One region of the Brevibacillus sp. 7WMA2 genome, then DNA from elsewhere that is predicted to be linked to it. Evidence: riboswitches for the same ligand, from Rfam matches in the RefSeq annotation. Region 1 holds a riboswitch; the other holds the start of a gene.
The links. A riboswitch is a leader RNA that binds a small molecule or an ion and turns the genes downstream of it on or off. The one in region 1 is predicted to bind cyclic di-AMP.
Positions count from the first base shown of each region.

Region 2: it holds a riboswitch for cyclic di-AMP, as region 1 does, so the genes downstream of both, GOP56_RS19460 (C40 family peptidase) here and GOP56_RS13795 (CAP domain-containing protein) in region 1, are expected to answer to the same signal.

Region 1 covers NZ_CP048799.1:3,307,012-3,311,444, forward strand. Annotated here, with positions in the region: gene GOP56_RS13790 (sigma-54 interaction domain-containing protein) at 37-1,356, opposite strand; cyclic di-AMP (ydaO/yuaA leader) riboswitch at 1,804-1,969, shown strand; gene GOP56_RS13795 (CAP domain-containing protein) at 1,976-2,758, shown strand; gene GOP56_RS13800 (MerR family transcriptional regulator) at 2,947-3,780, shown strand; gene GOP56_RS13805 (MATE family efflux transporter) at 3,894-4,433, shown strand, end outside.
Region 2 covers NZ_CP048799.1:4,502,134-4,506,566, forward strand. Annotated here, with positions in the region: gene GOP56_RS19450 (sensor histidine kinase) at 1-1,185, opposite strand, end outside; gene GOP56_RS19455 (response regulator transcription factor) at 1,189-1,914, opposite strand; gene GOP56_RS19460 (C40 family peptidase) at 2,117-2,569, opposite strand; cyclic di-AMP (ydaO/yuaA leader) riboswitch at 2,576-2,714, opposite strand; gene GOP56_RS19465 (LiaF transmembrane domain-containing protein) at 3,088-3,519, shown strand; gene GOP56_RS19470 (PspA/IM30 family protein) at 3,564-4,268, shown strand; gene GOP56_RS19475 (class I SAM-dependent methyltransferase) at 4,328-4,433, shown strand, end outside.

The DNA.
Region 1 (4,433 bases):
AGTCCAAGATTCTGGACACCTTCCAAAATATTGGACTTACTGCTTCACTTGTTGCATTTGCCTGTCAATTAGCCTCTCCCACTTATGATAAAAGCTGGATTTACTAATTCCGAGCAGTTTTGCTGCCTCCCGTTTATTTCCCCCAGTTAGTTGAACGGCCCGTAGCAACGCCTCTCGTTCAGCTTTTGCTAACCAATCTTTAAGAATAGGAAGGCTACTCTGTACCATTGGGTTTCCTGATGTGGATGTTGGCAGCAGAATATGCTCGGCCCGAATCCAACTCCCCTCCATCATATGCATGGCACGCTCCAATACATTGCGCAGCTCTCTTACGTTGCCAGGCCAGCGGTGATAACGCAACAGCTCCCATACCTCTTCATCCATCCCTTTCAGAACAATCCCCGTTGACTCCATCAGTTGCTCTTGTATACTCTCTACCAAATGCGGCAAGTCTTCTAGCCTATCACGAAGCGGCGGTATGGTAAGGGTAACAACGTGCAAGCGGTAAAATAAATCCTCGCGAAACTTTCCCGCTTTCATTAAAGCAAACATATCTTTATTCGTAGAAGCAATCACTCGTACATCTAACGAGATTGGTCGACTTGCTCCGACTCGCTCTACTTCTTTTTCTTGCAAAACGCGTAAGAGCTTGGCTTGTAGAGCGAGTGGCATATCCCCAACCTCGTCTAGCAGGATTGTACCTCGATCAGCTAGCTCAAATTTTCCTTTTTTCCCTTTGCGCAAAGCTCCTGTAAATGGTCCCATCGCTCGCTGACTTGCCGCATGAATAGCATGCGCAAATAGTTCTTTGCCCGTCCCGCTCTCTCCCGTAATAAGTACAGTTGTATTGCTTTTAGCAACCTTCATCGCCAATTCCTTACATTTATTCATTAAGTCGCTGGTGCTAACAATCTGTTCAAAACGATAAACTGCTCCCAGCTTTCTTTGCAATTCGCCTTTATAGTAATCTAATTCTTGTTTTAATTGATCGACAGTAGCAGACAAAGCGTGAAGCTGCCGCACATCCTGAAACATAACAGTTCCTAGCACAGCAATCATGTTCCCATCCCGATAAATAGGGACACGGTTCGCTATCATATCACGGCCGTTAATCCGTTGAACCTCAGCCAATTCAGCTAATCCGGTCTTAGCTACTATATGCATGCGCGTATTCTCAATGACTGAAGTAACATGTCTGCCGATTGGATTAGCTATCCCGATGAAATTCCGATATGTATGATTCATCATTAGAATGATGCCTTCTGGATTAGTGACCACTATACATTCATATGCTTGTTCAAATACAGCCTCTACTAGTTTTAGGTATTCCGCCGATGCTGCGGTCTGAAAAACCATTAGTCAACCCTCCTTCTAGATCGTAACAAATGATATTCTTCCTTTTATCTACCATTAGTTATAGGTTTGTTTCCTCCTAGTACCCCTCTTCACTCTTCTTACATACTTTCAATTTTCAGATTTTTACTCTAAAATGAACCTCCTATTTGACTTTTCCATCATCCAGCTTGTCTTATAGTAGGCTTTGATAGGAGGATGTTTTTTACAATTAATCCTAATTTATTCCTGCTTCATCTGCTTCGCTCTCCTCCTCCACATAACAAATGTGCTGTTTTTTTTCCAAACTACCTATTCCCATGGTCTTCATTTTCTATCATTTTGATCCAGCTTCATCCCTTTAGCCGCTTGATCTCTTCCTTATTCCTCCTTTTCTCATCAAATTCTAATAGGAATTTTTATCTACTTTTACCAGTTATCTACCGCTTTTTCCGTGCTTGCAACTTTGTTATTCTGAGTTTGCCGAAACTTCCCAAATCATGAGAAGTGCGGGGGATGACCGATGGTGTAAGGCTTATGCTAGCCACCTGGGGTGAATCACACATAAATGCTGCGTAGGGTTGTATCCTCAATCCGAACCCGACAACTAACCTCGTAGGTAAAAAAAAAGGAGCGATGAAAAATGAAGAAAAATTGGATGTCTAAAACGGTATTTGCATTGGCAGTAGGAATGGCAGTGAGCGGTGTCGCTACGTCTGCATTTGCTGCTTCCCCAGTATGCGCGGTAAAAAATCTACCTGCCAAACAAGATATTACTTCATTGACTGAATTACTTAATCAAAAGCAAGGAAAATCCAAGGATTGTCTTCCTACAGATCTATTAAATAGCCTATTGAATCAAACGAAAGATAAGGACAACTCCATTTTTCAAAAGTTCAAAAACATCGAAGATTCGGATACTAAATCACCTTCTGCACCAAAGATTGAAAACAGATTTGCTGACGATTCCGATGAAGCTTCTGTAGACAAACAGAAAAAACCTTCTATGAAACAAGAGGGAAAAGATAAAGCTTCAAAAGAAAACGTATCTGCTGACGCAAGTGCAATGGTGAACGAAGTAGTAGATATCGTAAACAAAGAACGTGCTAAAGCTGGTCTGAAACCACTTAGCATGGATACAGAGCTAGCTAAAATGGCAACAGACAAAGCAAAAGACATGGCAGACAACAATTATTTCGACCATGATAGCCCAACCTTCGGATCTCCATTTAACATGATGGATCAGTATAAGATTTCCTACCAAACAGCGGGCGAAAACATCGCTGAAGGCCAACGTTCTGCTGAAGAAGTAATGAAAGACTGGATGGGCAGCGACGGACACCGTGAAAACATCATGAATTCTTCCTTCACAAAAATCGGAGTAGGATACTACAACGGTTACTGGGTACAAGAATTCATCGGATAAGCAATGCTCTCAAAATAGAGGAGCAACAAAGCCTCTATCCATGTTATCTCATAAAGACAGGCGAAATTCATCATTTCGTCTGTCTTTTTTATATGCTTCTTTGACTTAATTGATTTTGCATAACAGGACAAGATAATGTATTACTAGAACACAAGAGGAAACGTGTACCCGAACCGGAGGAATCTGTTATGAAAAATCGCTTTACAATTGGCAAAATGGCTCGTATGCATCGTATCGCGGAATCAACGCTTCGCTATTATGATGAAAAGGGCATTTTTCAGCCCAAAACTATTGACCAGAAAACCCAGTACCGTTACTACACCATTGACCAATTTTCTACTTTGACTTCTATTAAGTTTTTTCGCCATTTAGGGATTCCCCTACAAGAGATTAAAAGATTTATGGATGAACGTACACCCGATTTGGCTTTGGACATCCTAGAAAAGCAAAGAACATCTCTTCAACAAAAACAACAGGAAATTGTCTACATGTTAAATCGCTTGGAAAGTAAGATCACAACCATTAAACAAGGCGTAGATAAACCGGATGATTCCGTGGTATTTAAAGAGTTACCAAAGCGATATATTCACTCCATAGTCGTGGAAGCAGAACTCTCTGATGAAGAATTTGAATATCACCTTAATACCTTGCAAAGCGATCTTCAGCTTTTAGAGGTATCCTTATTTGCTGGTGATATCGGTACCTCTGTGTCCAAATCCGCCATCCTCAAAGGAGACTATCAAGATTACAACAGTTTATTTATTATGATTGATGATCTCCCCGTCGATAAAGAGCGCTATGCCAGTATTCCTGCCGGTCTGTATGCATGTACAATGCATTATGGGCCTTACGAACAGCTTGATCAGTCATATGAACGCCTCCTTTCAGCGATCAAACAGTGTCATTATGAGATTACAGACAAATCCTATGAGCTAGGCATTGTAGATTTGTCTATCACCAGCGAATCGGATGAATTTATTACTGAAATTCAAATCCCAATTCAGCCTCTATCCTCCTTATAAATCACTGATTTCAACAAAATTTATTGACTCGCAAACAAAAAAATTTCTACGCCCCCTTGAGTTTCAAGTAGCTTGAAGGTTTACAATAAGAGCTATCACAAGGAGGTCGTATTATGACAGACGCAGCAATTAAACTAAGGGAGACCCCCGTACCAAAGCTATTCATCTCTTATCTCATCCCTTCTGTACTCGGCATGTTACTGATGTCGATTAATATTTTTGTGGATGGAGTATTTGTTAGCCGCGGGGTGGGACCAGAAGGATTAGCCGGGGTAAACATCTCCGTACCCGCCTTTTCTATCTTCCTTTCTATCTCTCTTTGGATTGGAATGGGTGGAGCTACTCTCTACTCGGCTGCCTTGGGAAGAAATGAAGTAACACACGCTCGCCAGATTTTTACCCAATCTTTTGCACTGGCACTTCTATTGGTTAGCCTCATCATGGCTGTTTGCTTAACACATATCGAACAAATAGCCTATATTTTTGGAGCTGACAAGACAATCCTGCCTTATGCACTTGATTATTTACATGTGCTGTTAACCTTCGGGATCGTTTATGTATTAGAAAACATCCTGAGCATTTTTATCCGTAATGATGGAAACCCCAAGCTAGCGATGATGGGCCTAATCGTCACATCGGTTCTGAACATACTA
Region 2 (4,433 bases), 1.2 Mb from region 1:
GAATTTGGTGAAGATTTTCGATAAATCTTCTTCTGCGATACCGTCCCCTTTATCAATGACAGAGAAGCTCACCTCATTGTTTCCCATATCACAGGTAAACAGGATACTTCCATCAGGCTTATTATAATGTATCGCGTTATTTAGTAGGTTTTCTAAAACACGTCGTAGCTTTTGCTCATCCGCCTCCATATGTAAGGAATCAGAAACGCGGAATTTACTGGAAAAGCTGATGGGGCTTTGCTCCAGACGGGTGGCGTATTCCTCAGCGATGTTGCTAGCGAATGTTCGGATATGAATACGAGTTAGGTTGAGTGGAAAACGACCCATCAATTGATTATGATCCTGTAGCTCATCCAATAGGTTTTCCAAATCAAGAGCCTTGTCTTCTATTTTTGCCATTTGCTTCTGTATTCGCTCAAGATCGGTAACCCGACCTGAAGCAATATAAGAGGCATACCCCTTGATTGTAGTTAAAGGCGTGCGAAAATCATGCGCAATCGCAGCCATCAATTCTTGTTGTCGTTCCTCGACAAAATTGAGCTCTTCCACCATGTCATCGAAATAGCGGAATAGTTGCCCAAATTCATCGGTAGATTGATAAGAAAAGGCAACATCTCGTTTGCCTAGCTTAATTTCCTGAGTAACACGAGAAAGCTCATTAACAGGGCGGAGTATCCAACGAATGACCACAATAAATAGAATAATACCTATGAAAATTAAGCTGACATAAATATACACAATGATCATGGTAACTCCTTTAGAAGAGAGAATATCATAATCATCTGTATAAAATCGAACAACAGTCCTACCTTGTACAGGAGCACTACGATCAATGGAATACTCTGCTATTACCTTTTTTAATCCTTTGCCTTTTGCATTATAGGCTTCGGAGGTTTTCGTGGTAATGGCATGTCCATTCTCATCCTCTACCACAATCGTATACATCAGGTCTTCTGGTAACTGTTTCGTTAATTCTTTTAATTCATTGGGATCTTTAAACAAGGAACGACGAATCACTTCATTAAAGCTGACTCTCTCAGCCACTTCTTTTCCCAGCAAAAACTGCTCGTGGCGATCTGTTTTAAGCTGATCCACAATAATGTTTTGAAAAACAAAGCGATAGGCCAAAATATGAATCACGATGACAGCTAAAAAGGCGAGCAGTATTTTATTGCTGATTTTCACGAATTAGATACGCTCCCCAATAAAGACGTAACCAGTTCCCCATTGTGTTTTAATAAATGTGCGTTCAGTTTCTAGCTTTTCGCGCAGGTTCTTAATATGTACCGTAACAGTATTAAGTGAGCCATAACCATAGCCCCATACGCGATCATAGATTTGCTCTCGGGTAAAAACAATACCTGGATTCTCTGCTAGAAAGGTTAATAATTGAAATTCTTTTGTAGATAAATCAATTTTATTTTCCCCTACATAGACAGAGTAAGTTTCCTTATGAATTTCCAACCCTTTGAATTTTAAGATGGTGAGAGCTGAATTTCCAGCTTCCTTGTCTAGTTGTTCATTCTGGGCAGTTAATTTTCTCAAACGGTCATAGCGGCGAAGATGAGCACGGATGCGAGCTAACAATTCTTCCGTATCAAAAGGCTTGGTGATATAGTCATCAGCACCGATTTCTAGTCCTACAACTTTATCTACTGGTTTACCTTTTGCACTTAAGAAAATGATAGGCATTTCCCGTTCACGGCGAATTTGCGCGCATAGTTCATATCCGCTCATATGTGGCATCATGATATCAAGTAAAATGAGGTTGGGGGTTAGCCCGCTATCTAGCTTTGCAAGTGCTTCTTCTCCACTATTAGCATGAGAAACGTCAAAACCTTCATTCTCAAGAATATCTTGGAGCAGATCGACAATCTCTTGGTTATCGTCCACGACAAAAATATGATCTTTCAAGGGAGACCCTCCTAGTTTCTACGAAATGCAGTTAATTTCATCATATCATGGATAAGGGTGTATGGCACAATTAAATATAAGGAAAGATATAGTCTTATCATGTGAGCTGGTACTAATTATAGTCAGAAAAAGCCAGAGACTCATGTCCCTGGCTTTTGTATAAAAAGGTTGTGCTTCTTTTTCAGCTTCAGTGAAAAAGATTTTAGTCTTCCATTTCTGGAATTGCTACACGTTTAGCGCCTACGTATTTTTTGCTCCAATAGTAGGGATCATCAAGGCTTGTCTTCGTTACTCCAATTCCTGTTTCCGAGTGAGCAAACATATTGTTTCCAATATAGATGCCTACGTGTGAGATGCTTCTTCCATTCGTGTTAAAAAACACTAAATCTCCTGGTTTCAGGTCTTCTCGATCTACTGATTCCCCGATTTCAAATTGGGCAGAAGAAGAAGCTGGAAGTTTTGCACCTAAAGCCCCAAACACGTATCCAGTAAATCCGGAGCAATCAAAACCGTAAGTAGATTTACCGGCTGCTTTGTAAGGTACGCCATACAAAGGATTGATGGTCTTGTCTAATGAGTCGGAGGATGCGAATACAGAACCTCCACCCACGGCTAGTAATGCAGTCGTTAGTATGGAACACACAAACTTACGCAACGAAAGAGCCCCTTCCTTTTAAGCCTCCGAGGTTAGCTGATGGGTTCGGTCGAAAGGTTTCCCTAAGCTGTTTTGAAAGAACAGCTATTCACCCCAAAGTTTGGTTCCCCCGTTTCCATTGTCTGGAATTCGGCTAATTTTCGATTTTTTTTTACACAGAGAGATTAAATTCTACTTTCGTCGCGATTTCCCTTTTTTTTATATTAAAGTTCACCATTTCGACATATTTTTGAGTAATCTTTTTGGAGAATACCCGTCTTATCTATTTTTGATAAGAGTGACATTTCTCTTCTATTTTCTATTAGTAGAAACAAGGTGAAAATTTCTGTCGTTTCCTGTTGCTTTATCTAATTTTCCTATCCATGTAATAGGGTAATCTATCTTTCCTTTCAAGGATGGACATTCTCTCCGACTCAGGGCTGAGTCGAAAACCATCCGCTCGCCCGTTATAGATTATTTCAGGGTCGACTACAATAAGGTCATGAACAACAAGCGAATGAAAAAAGGAGGGAAAACACTTGCAAGGGCAATCCGGAAAATTATTTCTGGGGCTTACGCTGATTGTCGTAGGGGTACTGGTATTGCTTGACAAACTAGGGCTAGGAATCGACAGGTTAATCCCCATGTTTATCGCAGGACTGTTAATGGTCTATGGTTGCAAAAAGGTGTTAAGCGCTGGCTCAACAGGAAATAAAGGATGGGGAATATTTGTTTTCCTCTTCGGGCTATTAATGCTCTTAAATAAATTGAGCTTGCTATTTGGTTGCTTGCTAGCAATTGCGATCATCTACTTTGGATGTAAGCTTATGAAAGGCCAACGACATACGGCTCCGTATGAATCAACTCCATCGATGTGGGAGAGAGAATGGGCCCAAAGTGTATTGCGTGAAGATAAGCTAGATCGTTGGGAAAACGAGTTAAAGAAACGTCAACATAAGGATTTGTTTTGATTACAAAAACCAAAAAATGATAAACTCTAAGGAGGAATTCTAAAATGAGTATTTTTAAAAGACTGCGTGATGTAACGGTGGCTTCCGTAAATAATGCGATTGATTCCATAGAAGATCCGGTTGTTATGCTTACACAATACATGCGTGATATGGAAGCGGAGATTGGTCGAGTAGAAGTAGCGGTAGCTCGTCAGGTGGCTCAGGAGAAGAAATTCCGCCAACAATATGAAGAGGCGAATACTTTAGCAACTAAACGCGAGCGCCAAGTGATGCTTGCTCTTACTGAAGGCGAGGACGAATTGGCTAGACGTGCTTTATTGGATCAGAAGACATACGAATCACGTGCACTCGAATTAAAAGAATTATTGGATTCGTCTAGTAATGCTGCCCAGCAAATGCGTGAAAAATTAGCTGAACTAAAAGAAGAGTTCTATAAAATGCGTGCTAAAAAGTATATGTTAATGTCCAGAGCTCAAGTAGCCCGTACACAAAAGCAAGTAAACTCTTATGTAACAGGCATAGGTGTTGAAAATGCGGCTCGCGGTTTTCATCGTATGGAGGAAAAAGTAATGCAGATGGAAGCGGAAGCTAGCATGAGTGGTATGTATGAGGACTCTGAATACCACCGTTCATTGAAAAAGCTGGACAAAAAAGACGAGTTAGATTATGAATTAGCAAAATTAAAGGAGAAGTTGGCAGGAAAATCCACTGAAAATAGGGAAGAAATAGAGTCAACAACAAAGAACTAGATATTATTACACACAGCAGCCCTGTTTAGGGCTGCTTTTCCCCTAGGAGGGTTTACTAGATGTCAGATTTACTTGTGTTTCTGAGACGCTTTGTCTCGCGACCGGGACAAGTAGGGAGCGTGATCCCCAGTTCGCGTTTTTTAAGTAGTCTAATGATGAAAAATG